One region of the Pseudomonas shahriarae genome, then DNA from elsewhere that is predicted to be linked to it. Evidence: predicted binding sites of a transcription regulator. Region 1 holds the regulator's gene; each other region holds the start of a gene.
What was found. Region 1 encodes FliA, which starts transcription of late flagellar genes. Its sites were predicted from a motif close to CTAAAGTTTNNNNNNNNNNNGCCGNTAA; they were not measured.
Positions count from the first base shown of each region.

Region 2: a site for FliA is predicted at 2,820-2,847, ahead of HU773_RS19720 (methyl-accepting chemotaxis protein). Genes of this name have one in related genera too.
Region 3: a site for FliA is predicted at 3,328-3,355, ahead of HU773_RS21835 (methyl-accepting chemotaxis protein). Genes of this name have one in related genera too.
Region 4: a site for FliA is predicted at 1,522-1,549, ahead of HU773_RS22225 (flagellar protein MotY). Genes of this name have one in related genera too.

Region 1 is NZ_CP077085.1:1,886,514-1,891,268, forward strand. Features, by position in the region: gene flhA (flagellar biosynthesis protein FlhA) at 1-320, shown strand, start outside; gene flhF (flagellar biosynthesis GTPase FlhF) at 332-1,648, shown strand; gene fleN (flagellar synthesis regulator FleN) at 1,749-2,582, shown strand; gene fliA (RNA polymerase sigma factor FliA) at 2,579-3,319, shown strand; gene HU773_RS08485 (chemotaxis response regulator CheY) at 3,487-3,861, shown strand; gene HU773_RS08490 (protein phosphatase CheZ) at 3,880-4,668, shown strand; gene HU773_RS08495 (chemotaxis protein CheA) at 4,681-4,755, shown strand, end outside.
Region 2 is NZ_CP077085.1:4,444,771-4,449,525, forward strand. Features, by position in the region: gene HU773_RS19705 (hypothetical protein) at 1-218, shown strand, start outside; gene HU773_RS19710 (glycosyltransferase family 4 protein) at 215-1,459, shown strand; gene HU773_RS19715 (glycosyltransferase family 4 protein) at 1,456-2,763, shown strand; gene HU773_RS19720 (methyl-accepting chemotaxis protein) at 2,877-4,442, shown strand; gene HU773_RS19725 (acyltransferase family protein) at 4,755-4,755, shown strand, end outside.
Region 3 is NZ_CP077085.1:4,893,335-4,898,089, reverse strand. Features, by position in the region: gene HU773_RS21845 (di-heme oxidoreductase family protein) at 1-257, opposite strand, end outside; gene HU773_RS21840 (nitroreductase family protein) at 405-968, shown strand; gene HU773_RS21835 (methyl-accepting chemotaxis protein) at 1,116-3,254, opposite strand; gene HU773_RS21830 (YbaN family protein) at 3,381-3,785, opposite strand; gene HU773_RS21825 (biliverdin-producing heme oxygenase) at 3,963-4,571, opposite strand; gene HU773_RS21820 (TonB-dependent receptor) at 4,700-4,755, opposite strand, start outside.
Region 4 is NZ_CP077085.1:4,974,435-4,979,189, forward strand. Features, by position in the region: gene HU773_RS22220 (argininosuccinate synthase) at 1-420, opposite strand, end outside; gene HU773_RS22225 (flagellar protein MotY) at 550-1,458, opposite strand; gene pyrC (dihydroorotase) at 1,615-2,661, shown strand; gene rnt (ribonuclease T) at 2,658-3,329, shown strand; gene HU773_RS22240 (peroxiredoxin) at 3,400-4,002, opposite strand; gene HU773_RS22245 (bacterioferritin-associated ferredoxin) at 4,238-4,456, shown strand; gene bfr (bacterioferritin) at 4,658-4,755, shown strand, end outside.

The sequences.
Region 1 (4,755 bases):
CTGAGCTGCCTGTAATCACCTTGGAGCCAAGGTTGGAACAAATATTGCTCAATAGTATCCAGAAGGCAGGGCAAGGCCAGGAAGAGGGCGTTCTGCTGGAGCCAAGCATGGCTGAAAAGCTGCAGCGTTCGTTGATCGACGCCGCACAGCGTCAGGAAATGCAGGGCCAACCGGTGATTCTGCTGGTGGCAGGCCCCGTCCGAGCGATGTTGTCGCGGTTTGGACGCCTGGCAGTACCGAATTTGCACGTTTTGGCTTACCAGGAAATTCCTGACAATAAGCAAGTGACTATCGTCGCGACAGTAGGGCCCAACGGCTGAGGTAGTGGGTTATGCAAGTAAAGCGTTTTTTCGCCGCCGATATGCGTCAGGCCATGAAGCTGGTTCGTGATGAGCTGGGCGCCGACGCGGCTATTATCGGTAACCGTCGCATTGCCGGCGGTGTCGAGCTGACGGCTGCCCTGGATTACAAACCCCAGGCCCTGGCGCCGCGTGTACCGAACATGGAACTCGAAGACGAGTTGCGCAAGACCGCCTCGCGCATTGTCTCGGCCCAGGCCGAGCTGAGCATGCGGGGCGACAGCGATGCGACCACTAATCGCCAATTGTTTGCCGGCCTGCCGCTGACGGCGGCCGAGCCACTGGTAGAGCCGACTTTTGTCGAGCCGCCACGTCCCGCCGCGCCAGCACCGGCCGCTGCGGTTGACCAGCGCGTGTTTGACTCGATGCGTTTTGAACTCAATGGTCTGCGCGAGCTTTTGGAAGTGCAGTTGGGCTCGCTGGCCTGGAACCAGTTGCAGGGCAGCAAGCCGCAACAGGCCAACCTCTGGCGCCGCCTGCAACGCATTGGCCTGTCCGGCCCGTTGTCCCGCGACCTGCTGGAGCTGACCACCGGCATTGAAGAGCCTCGCCAAGCCTGGCGCATGTTGCTGGCGCACCTGGCGCGGATGATCCAGACCCCGGAAATCGAACCCCTTGAAGAAGGTGGCGTGATTGCCATGGTCGGCCCCGCCGGCATGGGCAAGACCACCACCCTGGCCAAGCTGGCCGCCCGTTATGTCCTCAAGTACGGCGCCCACAACATTGCCCTGGTGAGCATGGACAGCTACCGCATCGGCGCGCAGGAACAGCTCAAGACTTTGGGCCGGATCCTCAATGTGCCGGTGACCCATGTCGACCCGGGCCAGTCCCTGGCCAACGCCCTCGACCCACTGCTGCGCAAGCGCGTGGTGCTGATTGATACCGCCGGCCTGCAAGCCAGCGACCCGGCATTGCGCATGCAACTGGAAAGCCTGGCCGGGCGCGGGATCAAGTCGAAAAATTACCTGGTACTTGCAACCACCAGCCAAAAACAGGTTCTGACTGCTGCGTACCACAGCTACAAACGTTGCGGGCTGGCCGGTTGTATCCTGACTAAGCTGGATGAAACCGCAAGCCTGGGCGAAGTGTTGAGCCTTGCCATCAGCCATGAATTACCGGTCGCCTACCTGACCGACGGGCCGCGGATCCCGGATGACTTACATCTGCCGCGCCGTCATCAGTTGGTCAGCCGTGCGGTCAGTGTGCAAATGCAGGATGAACCCAGTGAAGAGGCGATGGCGGATATGTTCGCCGACCTCTATCACAACCCAGCCAAACGGGTCGGCTGAAAGGCAACATGAACACAGTGCAATGTACCTACATTGATGGTCTGCTACCGCGGCCACCCTATGTAGCCTGCGGCTAAGCAAGACAAGGTAAAGAAAGAACATGGGCAGCATGCATCCCGTACAGGTGATCGCGGTGACCGGCGGCAAAGGTGGCGTCGGGAAAACTAACGTGTCAGTGAATTTGTCCCTGGCCCTGGCAGAGCTTGGCCGCCGCGTCATGCTGCTGGATGCCGACCTGGGCCTGGCGAACGTTGACGTTCTGCTGGGACTGACGCCCAAACATACCCTGGCCGATGTCATTGAGGGCCGCTGTGAGCTGCGCGATGTGCTGTTACAGGGGCCCGGGGGGATTCGCATCGTCCCGGCCGCCTCCGGCACCCAGAGCATGGTGCATCTGAGCCCGGCGCAGCATGCCGGCCTGATCCAGGCCTTCAGTGATATCGGCGACAACCTCGACGTGCTGGTGATCGACACCGCCGCCGGGATTGGCGAGTCCGTGGTCAGCTTCGTGCGCGCCGCGCAGGAAGTCTTGCTGGTGGTCTGCGACGAGCCCACCTCGATCACCGACGCCTACGCCCTGATCAAACTGCTCAACCGCGACTACGGCATGAACCGCTTCCGCGTGCTGGCCAACATGGCCCAGAGCCCGCAAGAAGGGCGCAACCTGTTCGCCAAGTTGACCAAGGTCACGGATCGCTTCCTCGATGTCGCCTTACAATACGTCGGCGCAGTTCCCTATGACGAGTGTGTGCGCAAGGCTGTGCAAAAGCAGCGTGCAGTCTATGAAGCGTTCCCTCGTTCGAAATGCGCGTTGGCGTTCAAGGCAATTGCTCAGAAGGTCGATACCTGGCCACTGCCCGCCAATCCCCGGGGGCATCTGGAGTTTTTCGTCGAGCGATTGGTGCATCAGACGAGTGCAGGACCGGTGCTATGACAGCCAGCGGCTACAACCTTTACAAAAAGTCGGCGCGTGACAGCCAGGGCGAATTGATCGAGCGCTATGCGCCCCTGGTCAAGCGCATTGCCTACCACCTGCTGGCACGCCTGCCCGCCAGTGTCCAGGTCGAAGACCTGATCCAGGCGGGCATGATCGGCCTGCTCGAAGTGTCGACCAAGTACGACGCGAGCAAGGGTGCGAGTTTCGAGACGTATGCGGGTATCCGTATCCGTGGCGCGATGCTCGATGAGGTGCGTAAAGGTGATTGGGCGCCGCGTTCGGTCCACCGCAATACCCGGATGGTGAGTGACGCAATTCGCTCAATTGAAGCAAAAACCGGTCGCGACGCTAAAGATCACGAAGTTGCGGCCGAACTCCAATTGAGTCTCGACGATTACTACGGGATTTTGAACGATACCTTGGGCAGCCGCCTGTTCAGTTTCGACGACCTGCTACAGGACGGCGAACATGAAGGGCTGCATGAGGATGGCGCGAGTGCTCACCAGGAGCCTTCACGCGACCTGGAAGATGAACGCTTCCAGGGCGCCCTGGCAGAGGCGATTGCCAATCTGCCGGAACGTGAGCGGCTGGTGTTGGCGCTGTACTACGACGAAGAGCTGAACCTCAAGGAAATCGGTGAGGTCCTGGGGGTCAGCGAATCGCGGGTCAGCCAGCTTCATAGCCAATGCGCGGCCCGCTTGCGGGGGCGTTTGGGAGAGTGGCGAGCGCGCTGACAGGCAGTGTGGGGACACTGCGAACGATAACCGCCAGGGCGCAAGCCCGGCGGGAGCGGCCCGTGATGTGCCCAGCAGTCCTTTTTGTGTAATGCCTGTTGAATGATATGGCGCGCCCAGGTGCTGGACGCGTTTAAGACTGCTTGGAGGTCGAATTGGACAAGAACATGAAAATCCTCATCGTTGATGACTTCTCAACGATGCGGCGGATCATAAAAAACCTGTTGCGTGACCTTGGGTTCACTAACACGGTCGAGGCGGATGACGGCATTACGGCGATTCCGATCCTCAACAGCGGGAGCATCGACTTTCTGGTAACTGACTGGAACATGCCTGGCATGACCGGCATTGATCTACTGCGCCACGTGCGCGCTGATGAAAAGCTGCGCAGCCTGCCTGTGCTGATGGTGACCGCTGAAGCCAAGCGTGAACAGATCATCGAAGCCGCCCAGGCCGGGGTCAACGGCTACGTGGTCAAGCCATTCACTGCACTGGCCTTGAAAGAGAAGATTGAAAAAATCTTCGAACGCATCGGTCATTGATGCTGCCACGGGGGAGCTATGGAGCATAAAGAATCATCGCAGGCCGACTTTGAGTCGACCCTGAAAAAACATGCTCACCAACTCGTCGAAAGCCTGGAAAAAGGCCAGTTCGGCGACGCAGTGCAGTTGATCCATGAGCTCAACCAGACCCGCGACCGCGGCCTGTATCAGGAAGTGGGCAAGCTCACCCGTGAGTTGCACAGTGCGATCGTCAATTTCCAGATCGACCCGCACATGCCCCAGGCCGAGGAAATCTCGCAGATCACTGATGCCACCGAACGCCTGTCCTATGTGGTCAGGCTGACTGAGGCGGCAGCCAATCGCACCATGGACCTGGTGGAAAACGCCACGCCCCTGGTGAACGGCATGGCCAACGAGGCCAAGGCGTTGAGCACCGACTGGGGCCGCTTCATGCGGCGCGAAGTGGGCGCTGAAGAATTTCGTGACCTGGCGCGTCGGGTCGAAGGCTTCCTGTCACGCAGCGAGCAGGAAAACCGTACGGTTTCCAGCAACCTCAATGACATTCTGCTGGCCCAGGATTACCAGGACCTTACCGGTCAGGTGATCAAGCGCGTGACCCTGCTGGTCACCGAAGTGGAAAGCAACCTGCTCAAACTGGTGCTGATGGCTGGCCAAGTCGACCGTTTTGCCGGCATCGAACACGACCGCGAAGCGATCCTCTCGGAAAAAGATCCACAAAAACACCTCGCCAAGGGTGAAGGTCCGCAGATTCATGCCGATAAACGTGAAGACGTTATGTCAGGTCAAGATGACGTAGACGATTTGCTGTCCAGTTTAGGCTTCTAAGGAGCACGCAATATGAGCTTCGGCGCCGATGAAGAAATCCTTCAGGATTTCCTTGTAGAGGCCGGCGAAATTCTAGAGCAGTTGTCC
Region 2 (4,755 bases), 2.6 Mb from region 1:
AGGAACTGATTCGCCTTGAAGGTCTATTTAACGACCTGCAGAACTCCAGGCCAGATATGGCTGAGCTCTCTATTAACGACTTGAAACTATCAGCACTTCTATTTGCGCTAGACAAACTTCTGATCAAACAACAATTTATTTCGGCAGCGTTGCTGTTACCGGAAATAATGAGTGCCTACACCCACCTTACACTTAAAACGCCGGAGACGTCACATTGACCCGCATAGCAATGATCGTCTGGAATGAATTCCGCAACGACGCCCGTGTATTAAAAGAGGCGCAGACGCTTCAAGCTGCCGGCTACGCCGTAACCGTGTTCGCCCTGCACACACCGGGCGTCACCCAAGAGAAAGAGACACTGCCGGGCGGTATCAACGTGGTGCGTGTTGCACGCAGTCCATTGTGGAAGCTGCGCAAAACCAAAACTGGCGGCGCAGCTTCTGCACCGGCCTCAGCCAGCGGCCCTATCGGTCGCTTGAGCCCGACCAGGCAAGCGCTGCGGATTGTCGCGCGGTTGTGGACCCATGCAGGGTTGCTGGCGCGGATCGCCTGGCATCGCGCCGCAGTGGTGCACGCCCATGACGTCAATACACTGCCAACGGCATGGTTGGCGGCGAAACTCAGTGGCGCCCGCGTGGTGTATGACGCCCATGAAATCAGCACCAGCCGCGAAGGCTATAACAGCTTTCGCGGCCTGGTCGCGCGGGTCGAAGGCGTGTTGATGCCCCGAGTGCAGGGCAGCATTACCACTACAGATGCGCGGGCCAAGTTTTTTGCTCGGGCCTATGGCGTGCCACGCCCGGTGGTGTTGCAGAACCGACCGCGCTTGACGGTCAGCCCCGCCAGTCAGCGGATTCGCCAGGAGCTGCAGTTGCAGCAGCCATGGCCAATCATCATTTATCAGGGTGGGTTGCAGCAGGGCCGAGGCCTGGAGCGCTTGGTACGGATCTCGGCCTCAGTCAAGGACGCCTATTTCGTGTTCATTGGTGGCGGCAGGCTGACGGCGCCATTGACCGCGTTGAGCCAGGAACTCGGACTGACGGAGCGTGTGCATTTCATTCCAACCGTCTCGTTGGCCGATCTGCCCAGCTACACCGCCTCTGCAGACATTGGCGTGCAGCCCATTGAAAACACCTGCCTGAACCACTTCACCACCGACTCCAACAAATTATTCGAGTACCTGATTGCCGGCCTGCCCGTCGTCGCGACTGACCTGCCGGAGATTCGCCGTATCATCAGAGCGTTCGACATCGGTTTGCTGGTGCGCGAAAGCGACGACCAGCAGTTGATCGATGCACTCAATCGCCTGGTAAGCGATCCGCAACTGCGCCGCACCCTGGCGGCCAATGCCGTAAATGCCGCGGCCCAATTGAACTGGGAGCAACAGGAAGAACTGTTGGTCAACCTGTATGGCCGCGTTCTCAAGGGCCAGACTTACTGCGCTGACGCTCGCCAATGACCGTCCGCATTCTTCTCTTGAGCTTCTATTACCCGCCTGATCTGGCGGCGGGTTCGTTCAGGGTCGAAGCCTTGGTAAGGGCGCTGCTTGAGCAAAATAACTGCAAATTGCACATTGACCTGATCACCACGCAACCGAATCGCTATCACTCCTACAAAGCGCCGGCTGAAAGCACTCAAGGCTTCTCGCGACTGTCGATCACGCGCATTGACTTGCCGCCCCATAAAAATGGCGTCGTTGACCAGGCCAAGGCATTCCTCTCCTACGCCTTGGGGGCCCGTAAAGCCGCTCGTGGTAAAGACTACGATTTGGTGGTGGCGTCCTCTTCAAGATTGATGACTGCTGCCTTGGGCGCGTCGATTTCGTTCCAGAGCAAAACGCCGCTATACCTCGATATACGCGACATCTTCGTAGAGACGCTACCAGAGCTGTATCCCGGTATGGTCGGCCGGACCATGACGTATTTCTTTTCGTGGGTGGAACGCCTGACCATTCGCCAGGCAACTCAGGTCAACCTGATTTCGCCGGGTTTTCTGGGGTACTTCAACGAACGCTACCCCCACAGGTGTTTTTCCACCCATACCAATGGTGTGGATGACCTTTTCCTGCAACCGTTGACCAATCTGGAAAAACTACGCGCGCCCTCGACCGAGCTGAAAATCGTGTACGCGGGCAATATCGGCGCTGGCCAGGGGCTGGATAGAATCATTCCGGCGATGGCTGAACAGCTTGAAGGTCTCGCGCAGTTCTACATCATTGGTGACGGTGGAGCTGCCGATAAGCTTCGGCAAGCGCTGGCCAGTAAAAACATCTCCAATGTGAAACTGATAGCGCCGACCAAACGCTCAAACCTGATCGATCATTACCGGGAAGCTGACATACTTTTCCTGCACCTCAACACCTTCAAATCCTTTCGACGGGTTTTGCCTTCCAAGCTGTTTGAATATGCAGCGACTGGCAAACCCATCCTGGCGGGTTTGGGGGGGTATGCAAGACAGTTCACCAAGTCGAAAATTGCCAATGCCACGGTGTTCGAACCCGGCGACCTCAACGGTGCGATGGAAGCACTGAATCGCCTGGAACTGACATCAATAAACCGTTCGGTTTTTGTCGAGGATTACTCCCGCGTCGCTATTCAGCAGCGCATGGCGTTGGACGTATTGGGCACACCGGAATTGAGCAATGGCCCCTCAACCAGGTATCTGCGCCTCAAACGCTGGATCTTCATCCAGATCGACTGGATCGGTGCGGGCTCGCGCTACCCGGTTGTTGCCGAAGTATTGACAGCGTCCTTTCTGGGCTGAGAGCTACCGGGTATAGAGCGGTTCCCGCCATTATTTACATTTCAGTAAAGATTCCCTTCAACCATTGCCTCAGCCTGCCGACAACCTGACAAAGCCTTGCGGATTGAATCAATATGCGTAACAACCAGCCCGTTACCCAGCGCGAACGTACCTTCCCCGCTCAACAACGGTTGATCTCCACGACCGATGCCAAAGGCGTGATCACTTACTGCAACGATGCGTTTGTCGAGATCAGTGGGTTTTCCCGGGATGAACTGATGCGCGCCCCGCACAACCTGGTTCGCCACCCGGATGTGCCGGCGGCCGTGTTCGCGCATATGTGGACGACGCTCAAACAAGGCTTGCCATGGATGGGCATCGTTAAGAACCGCTGCAAGACCGGCGATCACTACTGGGTCAACGCCTACGTGACCCCGGTGTTCGACGGCGAACAGGTGATCGGCTACGAATCGGTGCGGGTCAAGCCGACCGCCGAGCAGATCCGCCGTGCCGAAGCGCTGTACCAACGAATCAACCAGGGCAAGTCGGCCATCCCGCGCAGCGATAAATGGTTGCCGGTACTGCAGGACTGGCTGCCGTTTATCCTGGTCAGCCAATTGAGCTTCCTGATCGGCGTCTGGTTCGACTCCCACTGGGGGTTTGCCCTGGCCGCCGCCTTGTCGGTGCCCCTGGGTCTGCTCGGCCTGAGCTGGCAGCAGCGCGGCCTCAAGCGCCTGCTGCGCCTGGCCGAACAGACCACCTCCGACCCGCTGATTGCGCAGATGTACACCGACAGCCGTGGCGCGCAGGCGCGACTGGAGATGTCGATCCTCAGCCAGGAAGCCCGCCTGAAGACCTGCCTGACCCGTTTGCAGGACACCGCCGAGCACCTCAACGACCAGGCGCGCCAGTCCAACACCCTGGCCCACAACAGCTCAACCGGCCTGGAACGCCAGCGCGTCGAGACCGAGCAGGTGGCCACCGCCGTCAATCAGATGGCTGCTACTACCCAGGAAGTCGCCAGCCATGTACAGCGCACGGCCGATGCGACCCAGGAAGCCAATCGCCTGACCAGCCGCGGCCGGGACATTGCCGGGGAAACCCGCGAGGCCATCCAGCGCCTGTCGGTGGTGGTTGGAGAGACCGGGACAACCGTGACCCAACTGGCCAAGGACAGCGATGAGATTGGCGGTGTTGTAGATGTGATCAAAGGCATTGCCGACCAGACCAACCTGCTTGCCCTCAACGCCGCCATCGAAGCGGCGCGTGCCGGTGAGATGGGCCGTGGGTTTGCGGTGGTGGCCGATGAAGTGCGGCAGCTGGCGCAACGCACCAGCGAATCCACCGGGCAGATCCATGCCCTGATCGCCAAGCTGCAACAGACCGCCAGCACCGCCGTGCAGACCATGGATGCCGGGCATCGCCAGGCTGAAGAAGGCGTGGCACGGGTGATGGAAGCTGACGCGGCGCTGGTGGGGATCAGTGAGGCGGTGGCCCATATTACCGACATGACCACCCAGATCGCCGCCGCGACCGAGGAGCAAAGCTCGGTGGCCGAAGAGATCAGCCGCAATATCAGCACCATTGCGCTGTTGGCGGACCAGACTTCGGAGCAGGCGTTGAACTCGGCGCAGTTGAGTGAAGAGCTGACGCATACGGCGAATACGCAGTATTCGTTGGTGGAGCGGTTTAACCGTTAAGGTTTGGTAATCGAGCCCCCTAGTTCGGTGATTTGTCCCAAACCCAGCAGGCTGGGACAAATCACTGAACAGAGGGGCAGATATGCTTGAAGCCCCAGCCTCTGGCTCGTCTTTCCGGTGAAAGCTCTTCTAATGGTTTTTGCATGACGCGCCTCGAGCCCCCGACATATTTTGTACGGGCATTCGCCCTAGCCCCCCCCCTCATATCCGATTTTCTGCTGACTCAACACAATCAACTCCTGACAGCTAAGGCTCTCGCTTGTAGAATTCGCAACGATATCAATTTGCCCTCATTCTGAAGAAAGGGATTTCA
Region 3 (4,755 bases), 3.0 Mb from region 1:
GTGGTGGTGGCCGGGGCGATCACCCATGGATTGCGGAAAAAACTGTTGCCGACGCTGAAGTCCAGGCGGCGGGTTGGTGCCAGGTTGGCCGACGGCAGCGAAAAGGCATTCTGGTCGGTCTTGCGCACCGTGGTGCTGCCCCCCGAACGGGCTTCACCGGGCTCGGCCTGGGTAAACGTCGGCGGCGGGGCGTCATCGCAGGCACTCAGGCTCACGGCCATCAAGAGTGCAGACAGGCGAAGAAGCAAACGGGGCATCAAGAATCCTGGAAGACGGGCGAGGGTGGATGAAATTCAGGGGCAAAGTCTAACAGGGCGGGGCGGATTGAATAAGAGCAATTATCGTTTGCTCCAATCTGATGCATTCCCGCTAGAATGACCGCACATTTTTTTTGGAGGTGGCCAATGCAGGCTCTCGACGCTTTGCTCAACCGTGTTTCCGTACCGCGCCTGCTGGAACCGGCCCCTACTGCCGAGCAGCGCGAAGTGCTGTTCGCGGCAGCCATGCGTGCGCCGGACCACGGCCAACTGCGGCCGTGGCGCTTCCTCACCGTGGAAGGCGCAGCCCGCGAGCAAATGGGCACCCTGCTGGCCGAAGCGGCCCGCCTGCAAGACCCCGAGGCCCCGCAAGCGGTGATCGACAAGGCGCAGAATGGCCCGTTGCGTGCGCCGTTGGTGGTGGTGGTGATTGCCCGTCTGCAGGAGCACTTCAAGGTGCCCAAGTCCGAGCAATTGCTGGCGGCGGCCTGTGCGGCCCACGGTATTTTGCTGGCGGCGTATGCCCAGGGCATTGGTGCGGTGTGGCGGACCGGGGATTTGTCGTATTCGGCGCATGTGGCCAAGGGGTTGGGGCTGAGTGCGGGTGAGGAAGTGATTGGCTTCCTTTATTTGGGCACTGCGCAAAACCCGCCGCGGACGGCGGCGAAAGAAGACATCACGGCGTTTGTCAGCGCCTGGACCGGTGTTTGACTCACTGCAAATCTGCTGGTGCTGTATGTGGGAGCGGGCTTGCCCGCGATAGCGCAGTGTCAGTCGCCGGATTTATTGACGGGTCCACCGCTATCGCGAGCAAGCCCGCTCCCACATGGGGTATTTCATCGTTTTCCGGACCTGGGTCTACACCCGGAACTGATCCATCAGTTTCATCTGCTGGTTGGCCAATGCATTCAACTGGCTGCTGATCGCCGCCGATTCAGTGGCCTGACCGGTCAAGGTCTCGGTCACGGTACGGATCGCCGAAACGTTGCGGTTGACCTCTTCGGCCACGGCGCTCTGTTCTTCGGCAGCGCTGGCGATTTGCAGGTTCATGTCGCTGATCACCGTCACCGCATCGCTGATCTTGCCCAGGGCCTGGACCGCCTGCTGGATCTGCCCGGCGTTGTTCTGCGCCTGGCTCTGGCTCGAATGCATGGTGGTCACTACCCCACGGGTCGCGCTCTGGATACGTTCGATGACCAGGCGGATTTCTTCCACTGAGTCCTGGGTGCGTCGCGCCAGGTTGCGCACTTCGTCTGCCACTACCGCAAAACCCCGTCCGCTTTCCCCGGCGCGTGCCGCTTCAATCGCCGCGTTGAGCGCCAGCAGGTTGGTCTGCTCGGCAATGCTGCGGATCACCTCCAGCACCGAGCCGATCTGCTCACTGTTGACCGCCAGGGCTTCGACCTCGGTCACCGCCTTGCTGACTTCTTCGGCGAGGGTGGTGATATCGCGGGTACTGCGCTCGATAATCGCCATGCCTTCACGGGCCGATTGATCGGCGCCGCGTGCTGCACTGGCCGCATTTGAGGCGCTGTTGGCCACCTCATGGGCGGTGGCGCTCATCTCGTTGGAGGCGGTGGCCACCTGGTCGATCTCGCGAAATTGCACCTGCATGCCTTCGCTGGTCTGGCGCGCGATTTCCGAGGACTGATCCGCGGTGCCACGGGCTTCAGTGATGCTCTGCTTGATCTGGGCGATGGTCGGCTGCAGCTTGTCGAGGAAGCGATTGAACCAACTGACCAGTTCTCCCAGTTCGTCTTTTTTCGTATAAGTCAGGCGCTGGGTCAGGTCGCCGTCGCCGCTGGCAATATCCTTGAGCATCGCCGCCACGCTGTTGATCGGGCGAGTCACACCCGTCGCGGTCAGCCATATCAGCAGCAGGCCCAGCAGGCCAGCCACGGCGCCCACCAGCAACGCCTGGAGTGTGCCGCGGGCCTGGGCGTCGTCGAGCACGCCTTGCAACTTGACCGAATCGGCCAGCAGCACGTCCTTGGGCAGCGAAATCAACACGCCCCAGGGCTTGGCACCGGCAATCGGCTTGAGCGGATATACCGCGTGGATCGTGTCGTTTTGCTCGCGGACCTTGCGCGTTTCACTGGCCAGCAGTTGCACGATCTCTTTGCCTTCGCCACCAAGCATATCGACGATGCTCTTGCCGACCTTGTCCGGCTCGCCACTGTAGCCAGCGATCAGGCCACTGCTGGAGAGGATTTCCATGATTCCGGCGCCGTCGAACAGCTCTTTTTGCGCGGTATTGGCCGCCGCTTGCAGGGCGTCCAAGGCAATGTCGATGCCGATCACCCCAATCACCTTGCCGTCGGCCAGCAGCGGCAGGGAGATGGTGGTCATCAGCATCGACTTGCCGGCCACTTCGTCGGCGTACGGGTCCAACAGGCAAACGCTGCGGGTATCCCGTGGGCAGGTGTACCAGATGTTGTAGGGCGTGCCGCTGAGATTGAGGGTGGTCTTGGTCAGGTCCGCTTCCACCATGATCGTGTTCAAGCCTTCACCGCCGGCCCGGCTCCAATAGCTGGAGAAACGCCCGGATTCGTTGGAGGCGCGTAGCTTGTCGTCGATAAATTCGCTGTCCTTGCCATCCAGGCCGTTGGGTTCAAACGACAACCAGATCCCCAGCACCTTGGTGTTGCGCTCGAAGGCGGTCTTGATCTGCTGATTGAGCTCCTCGCGCATGGCCCCTGCTTCCAGCGAACGCTTGGCGGCCATGTTGCGCAAGTCCTTGACCTGATCGGCGAGGGCGGTGACCACCAACAGGCTCTCGCCGAAGGCTTTCTGTACTTGCACCGCCTGCTCGGCGGCCTTGGCTTGGAGCAGGTTTTCCACGCTGGTGGTGAGCATCTGCGAACTTGAGGCGCTGACCAGTTGGTCGTTCTGGTTGGTCTGGTAGATGTTCAGGCTGACGATCAGCGCAATCACCCCCAACAGGCAGAGGCCGGAGAGCAGCACGATTTTCAAGCGGATGGAGAGGGTGTCGAACATGGGCTTACTCGCGATTGGACTTGTTGGTGTGCAAGCAGGGCAACGGCCAAGTCCATTCGGCGCTATGCCCGGAACATCGGCACCGACGGGTAATTCATGAGGAATAGGCGATGAGCGGTAGGGCGCTCAGGCGGGGGGTCGCGCCAGGCGCTCGGGGCGTGACCAGATCCACAGGTTGCCCAGGCACATGCCGGCGATCGCCAGGTAGATCGGCCACCCGTGATCGAGCATCACCAGCATCAGGCCGGCACACAGCAGCATGCTCATGGTGGCGCTGACCTTGGCCCGGCGCGCGATGATCTTGCCGTTGCGCCAGTTGAACAGGATCGGCCCGAACAGCCGGTGGTTTTCCAGCCACGCGCTCAGGCGCGGCGAGCTCTTGGTGGCAGCCCAGGCGGCCAGCAGGATGAATTCGGTGGTGGGCAGGCCCGGTATGACAATTGCGATCAAGCCGATCCCCAGGCTGACATAGGCCAGCAGGCCGAACAGGATTCGGGCGAGCTTGGAGGAGGAGGGGGCGGGGGCTGTCATAGGTACGATTTGTCTGGGTTTCGAAAAATCTGCAAATGGAGCGCGATCAACATGTGGGGGCTGGCTTGCCTGCGATGCGGACGCTTCGGTGTATGAGTTGGACCGAGGCGATGCTATCGCAGGCAAGCCAGCTCCCACACAAGCCAGCTCCCACATTCATGGCATGCCAGCAGCGGGTCAGGCCAGTTCTGGGGCGCTAGCGTACGCCTGTTCCAGCAACACGGTGAAGCGTACAAAGGCATCCACTGCACCTTTTTCCGCCGCCGCTTCTTCTTCGGCGCTCAGTTCCAGGCTATCGAGGGTGCGGGTGAAGCGCTTCCAACCTTCGGCACGGCCACCGGCCGGCTCGCCGAGGTGGCGGGCCCCGAAGGTTTCGCTCAGGCCCAGGCCAACGGCACGTTTGATCAGGAATGCCGCGCCCAGCTTGGAGCCTTCGGAGACGAACAGCCAGCCCAGGGCCTCGGCCTTGCTCGGGTTCTGCACGGCACCGGCCACGGGGGCAGGCACTTCGGTGTCCAGGTCGGCCAGGTCCAGCTTGGCGGCGTCGGCGCGGCAGCGCTCGGCCAGGTCGGGTACCAGCTTGATCAGCTCGGGATCGTTGTACAGCGCCACCAGTTCCGACTGGAACAGGTACTGCGCGACCACGAAACGGGCGAAGTTGGCCTGGGTTTCAAACGGGGCGTGAGCCTTGACCAGGGCGTCGAGCTTGGTGTGTGGCTCGTGGGTGATCTGGTTCAGGCGCTGGGAGCGCAGGCTTGCGCGTTCTGTGGTGGTGGAAGCGGTCATTGGATGTCCTTGAGAAGGAAAAGCGCCTTGTTGCCAGGCTGTTATTACTAGACGAACAAGAAGACGCGTCACAGTAAAAAATCCTCACCCCGGCCGGCGATAAAGCCGGCGAGGCGGGGTTGCGTGGGTCAGATGTCCCAGATCAGGTTGATCGCAAAGTTACGCCCTGGCTGGGTCAGGCGGT
Region 4 (4,755 bases), 3.0 Mb from region 1:
CACGCCAGGCTTCAGGGCATAGGCGCCCAGTTCGAAACGCACCTGGTCGTTGCCTTTGCCGGTGGCGCCATGGGAAATGGCGTCAGCGCCGGTTTCGTTGGCGATTTCGATCAGGCGCTTGGCAATCAGCGGACGTGCGATGGAAGTACCCAGCAGGTACTCGCCTTCGTAGACGGTGTTGGCGCGGAACATCGGGAAAACGAAATCGCGGACGAATTCTTCGCGCAGGTCGTCAATGTAGATCTCTTTGACGCCCATGGCTTGCGCCTTGGCTCGTGCAGGTTCGACCTCTTCGCCCTGACCCAGGTCAGCGGTAAAGGTCACCACTTCACAGTTATAAGTATCCTGCAGCCACTTGAGGATCACCGAAGTGTCCAGGCCGCCGGAATACGCGAGAACGACCTTGTTTACGTCGGCCATGCCATCACTCCACGGGGTTTTACGGAAAGGCGTCGATTCTACCGATCAAAACCGTGAAATTACAGGGGCGCGACAGCAAATGAAGATAAAGCGACAGATTATGTCGGGCGAGCGACGAGTGGCCGATGCCTACGAGGTCGCCGCCGCATTCGCCGGGGCGGTGGCCTGGGGTGCCGGTTTCTCGGGGGCTGGCACCCGGTCGAGATGGATATTCACCCGCCGGTTCTTCGCCCGGTTGGCCGGGTTGGTATTGGGCACCAGCGGATAGCGCTCGCCGTGGAAGCGCAGGACGATCTGCGATTCGGGAATGCCATTGGCCTTGAAGAAGTCCATCACCGCCAGGCCTCGACGCCGGGACAGGTCGCGATTGGTCAGGCGATTGCCGCTGTTATCCGAATGGCCGTCCAGTTCGATATGGTTGACCGTAGGGTCGGCCTTGATGAACTCAAGCATGACCAACAGCTTGGCCTTGGCCGCCGGGTCGAGGTCGATACCGCCACCCGGAAAGCCGACTTCAGCCTGTTTGACCTGCTCGAAATTCATCGGCAGCAATTTCGCAGTACATAACTGGTAATCGCTGTAGGCCTTGTTGAAGCGCACCGGCAGCAAGCGGATTTCCGAATAGCCGCCATCCCGGGAATAGTGGCGCACAGTCGGGCTGCGACCATCGAGCAAGCCATTGAACAGGCGCCCGGCCTGGGCCTGGGAGCTGTTGAACAGCACATCGCCGCTGCCCGCACGCACCGCTCCGAGGTTGATATCACCGCGCCCCGGCTGCCACGGCGCCGCCGCCGCCAAGAGTGTTGCGGAGCCGACGCCCAGCGCGCTGTTGTAGGCTTTCAAGCGAAATGTCGCCTGCTCGCCGGCCCGGCGCACGAACTCACCCGAACCAAAATCGGCGATCGGCTGGCTCAGGCGGCACTCGAACTTGTCGCCTTCCACCTTCCACTCGATATTTTCCAGGCGCGTCTGGAAGGTCAGGGCCATCGCAGGCAGGCTGGCGAACACGCTGAGCAGGGCTAGATATTGCTGGCGCACGGGCGGCTCCACTGGTTTCTACAACACAACAAGGCGTCATACATCGTTAAGGCATACCCAGGGATATCGGTCGCGCCCTGCAAAACTTGATAGCGAGTGCCTGCAAGAGTCTTTTCCGGTAGCATTCCCACCAGATTGACCCGCCTGGAATCCCCAATGTCCGACCGCCTGACCCTGCTGCGTCCCGACGACTGGCATATTCATCTTCGCGATGGTGCTGCGTTGCCCCAAACCGTGGCTGATGTAGCGCGCACGTTTGGCCGTGCCATCATCATGCCTAACCTGGTACCTCCGGTGCGCAATGCCGCAGAAGCCGACGCCTATCGCCAGCGCATCCTCGCTGCACGACCGGCCGGCAGCCGCTTTGAACCGTTGATGGTGCTCTACCTGACCGACCGCACCCAGCCCGCAGAAATCCGCGAGGCCAAGGCCAGCGGTTACGTGCATGCCGCCAAGCTGTACCCGGCCGGCGCCACGACCAACTCCGACTCCGGCGTGACCAGTATCGACAAGATCCTGCCCGCCATCGAAGCCATGGCCGAAGTGGGCATGCCGCTGCTGATCCACGGTGAAGTCACCCGTGGTGATGTCGATGTGTTCGATCGCGAGAAGATCTTCATCGACGAACACATGCGCCGTGTGGTCGAGCTGTTCCCGACCCTCAAGGTGGTGTTCGAGCACATCACCACTGCCGACGCCGTGCAATTCGTCACCGAAGCTTCGGCCAACGTTGGCGCGACCATCACCGCGCATCACCTGCTTTACAACCGCAACCACATGCTGGTGGGCGGGATCCGGCCGCACTTCTATTGCCTGCCGATCCTCAAGCGCAACACCCACCAGGAGGCACTGCTCGATGCCGCCACCAGTGGCAATGCGAAGTTCTTCCTCGGTACCGACTCGGCCCCCCACGCCCAGCACGCCAAGGAAGCTGCCTGCGGCTGTGCCGGCTGTTACACCGCCTATGCGGCGATCGAGCTGTACGCCGAGGCTTTCGAGGCACGCAACGCCCTGGACAAACTCGAGGCCTTCGCCAGCCTCAATGGCCCGCGCTTCTACGGCCTGCCGGCGAATACCGACCGCATTACCCTGGTCCGTGAAGACTGGACCGCCCCCACCAGCCTGCCATTTGGCGAGCTGACCGTTATCCCGCTGCGCGCCGGTGAAACACTGCGCTGGCGCCTGCTGGAGGAACACACGTGAGTGAAGACCATTACGACGACGAACAGGAACACAGTGGCGGCGGTTCGCGCCACCCGATGGCCGAGCGTTTTCGCGGCTATCTGCCTGTCGTTATCGACGTAGAAACCGGCGGTTTCAATTGCGCCACCGATGCGCTGCTGGAAATTGCCGCGACTACCATCGGCATGGACGAACAAGGCTTTGTGTATCCAGAACACACCCATTTCTTCCGCGTCGAGCCTTTTGAAGGTGCCAACATCGAAGCGGCGGCCCTGGAGTTCACCGGAATCAAGCTCGACCATCCGTTGCGCATGGCCGTCAGCGAAGAAGCGGCATTGACCGACATCTTCCGTGGCGTTCGCAAGGCCCTGAAGGCCAACGGCTGCAAACGCGCGATCCTGGTCGGCCACAACAGCAGTTTCGACCTGGGCTTCCTCAACGCCGCCGTGGCGCGCCTGGACATGAAGCGCAACCCGTTCCACCCGTTCTCCAGCTTCGACACCGCGACCCTGGCTGGCCTGGCTTATGGCCAGACCGTACTGGCCAAGGCATGCCAGGCTGCCGGTATCGACTTCGACGGTCGTGAAGCCCACTCGGCTCGCTACGACACCGAGAAGACTGCCGATCTGTTCTGCGGCATCGTCAACCGCTGGAAGCAGATGGGCGGCTGGGAAGATTTCAGCGACTGATCAGGTCGCTAAATCCCACGCATAAAAAAACCGGCCCTCTCAGGCCGGTTTTTTTTACCGCGAATCTGGCTTACAGCTTGCCAGCGTTCTCGGTCAGGTAAGCCGCAACGCCTTCTGGCGAAGCGTTCATGCCTTTGTCGCCTTTTTTCCAGTTGGCTGGGCAGACTTCGCCGTGCTCTTCGTGGAATTGCAGAGCGTCGACCAGGCGGATCAGCTCTTCCATGTTACGGCCCAGCGGCAGGTCGTTGATGATCTGCGAGCGCACAACGCCCTTGTCGTCGATCAGGAACGCGCCACGGAAAGCCACGCCGCCTTCGGACTCAACGTCGTAGGCCTTGGCGATGTCGTGCTTCATGTCGGCAGCCATGGTGTATTTGACTTTGCCGATGCCGCCATCATTGATGGCAGTGTTGCGCCAGGCGTTGTGGGTGAAATGGGAGTCGATGGACACGGCAACCACTTCAACGTTACGTGCCTTGAAGTCGTCCATGCGGTGATCCAGGGCGATCAGCTCGGATGGGCAGACGAAAGTGAAGTCCAGCGGGTAGAAGAACACCAGGCCGTATTTGCCTTTGATGGCTTCAGACAGCTTGAAGCTGTCAACGATTTCGCCATTGCCGAGGACGGCAGGTACGTCGAAATCCGGGGCTTGTTTGCCGACGAGTACACTCATTGGTTATCTCCTGATGGTAATTGAAGTAAATGGACCGCCCCTGAGTCTGCCGTGAATTGACGACAGGCCTGTGACGCGATCACGCTTCGTAAAGACCGACCATCATACCTGAAAAAAGCCGTTCGTCAGTGAGGGGCCCACGGCGGGCAAAGGTTTGAGAAAGCACTTTGACAATCATTCTCGTTAACATTAAGATCCATCGCACTTAAGCCTTAAACCGCGATGGTTCTCCCTTATGTATGTCTGCCTCTGCACTGGCGTCACCGACGGACAAATCCGCGAAGCGATCTATGAAGGTTGCTGCAGCTACAAGGAAGTGCGTGAAACCACCGGCGTTGCCAGCCAATGTGGCAAATGTGCCTGCCTTGCCAAGCAAGTGGTACGGGAAACCCTGACATCGCTGCAAACAGCCCAGGCCGCGATTCCCTACTCGGCAGAATTTACACACGCCTGAAGTGGCGTGTTTTAAAGAACCGGACTTAGCGTCCGGTTTTTTTATGCCTGTAATTCAAATAGTTAGCGCCAAGACGCGGAACACAAACATTCTTATTCCGATTAATTTTCATTTATTATTCAATAACTTAGGTTTGACACTAGTAGTTGTGCAGCTCAAACTCCGCCTTATATACAACGAATACAGGGCAGGACCCCAATCATGAAAGGCGACATCTCAGTCATCCAGCAACTCAACAAAATCCTTGCCAATGAACTGGTCGCGATCAATCAGTATTTCCTGCATGCACGCATGTATGA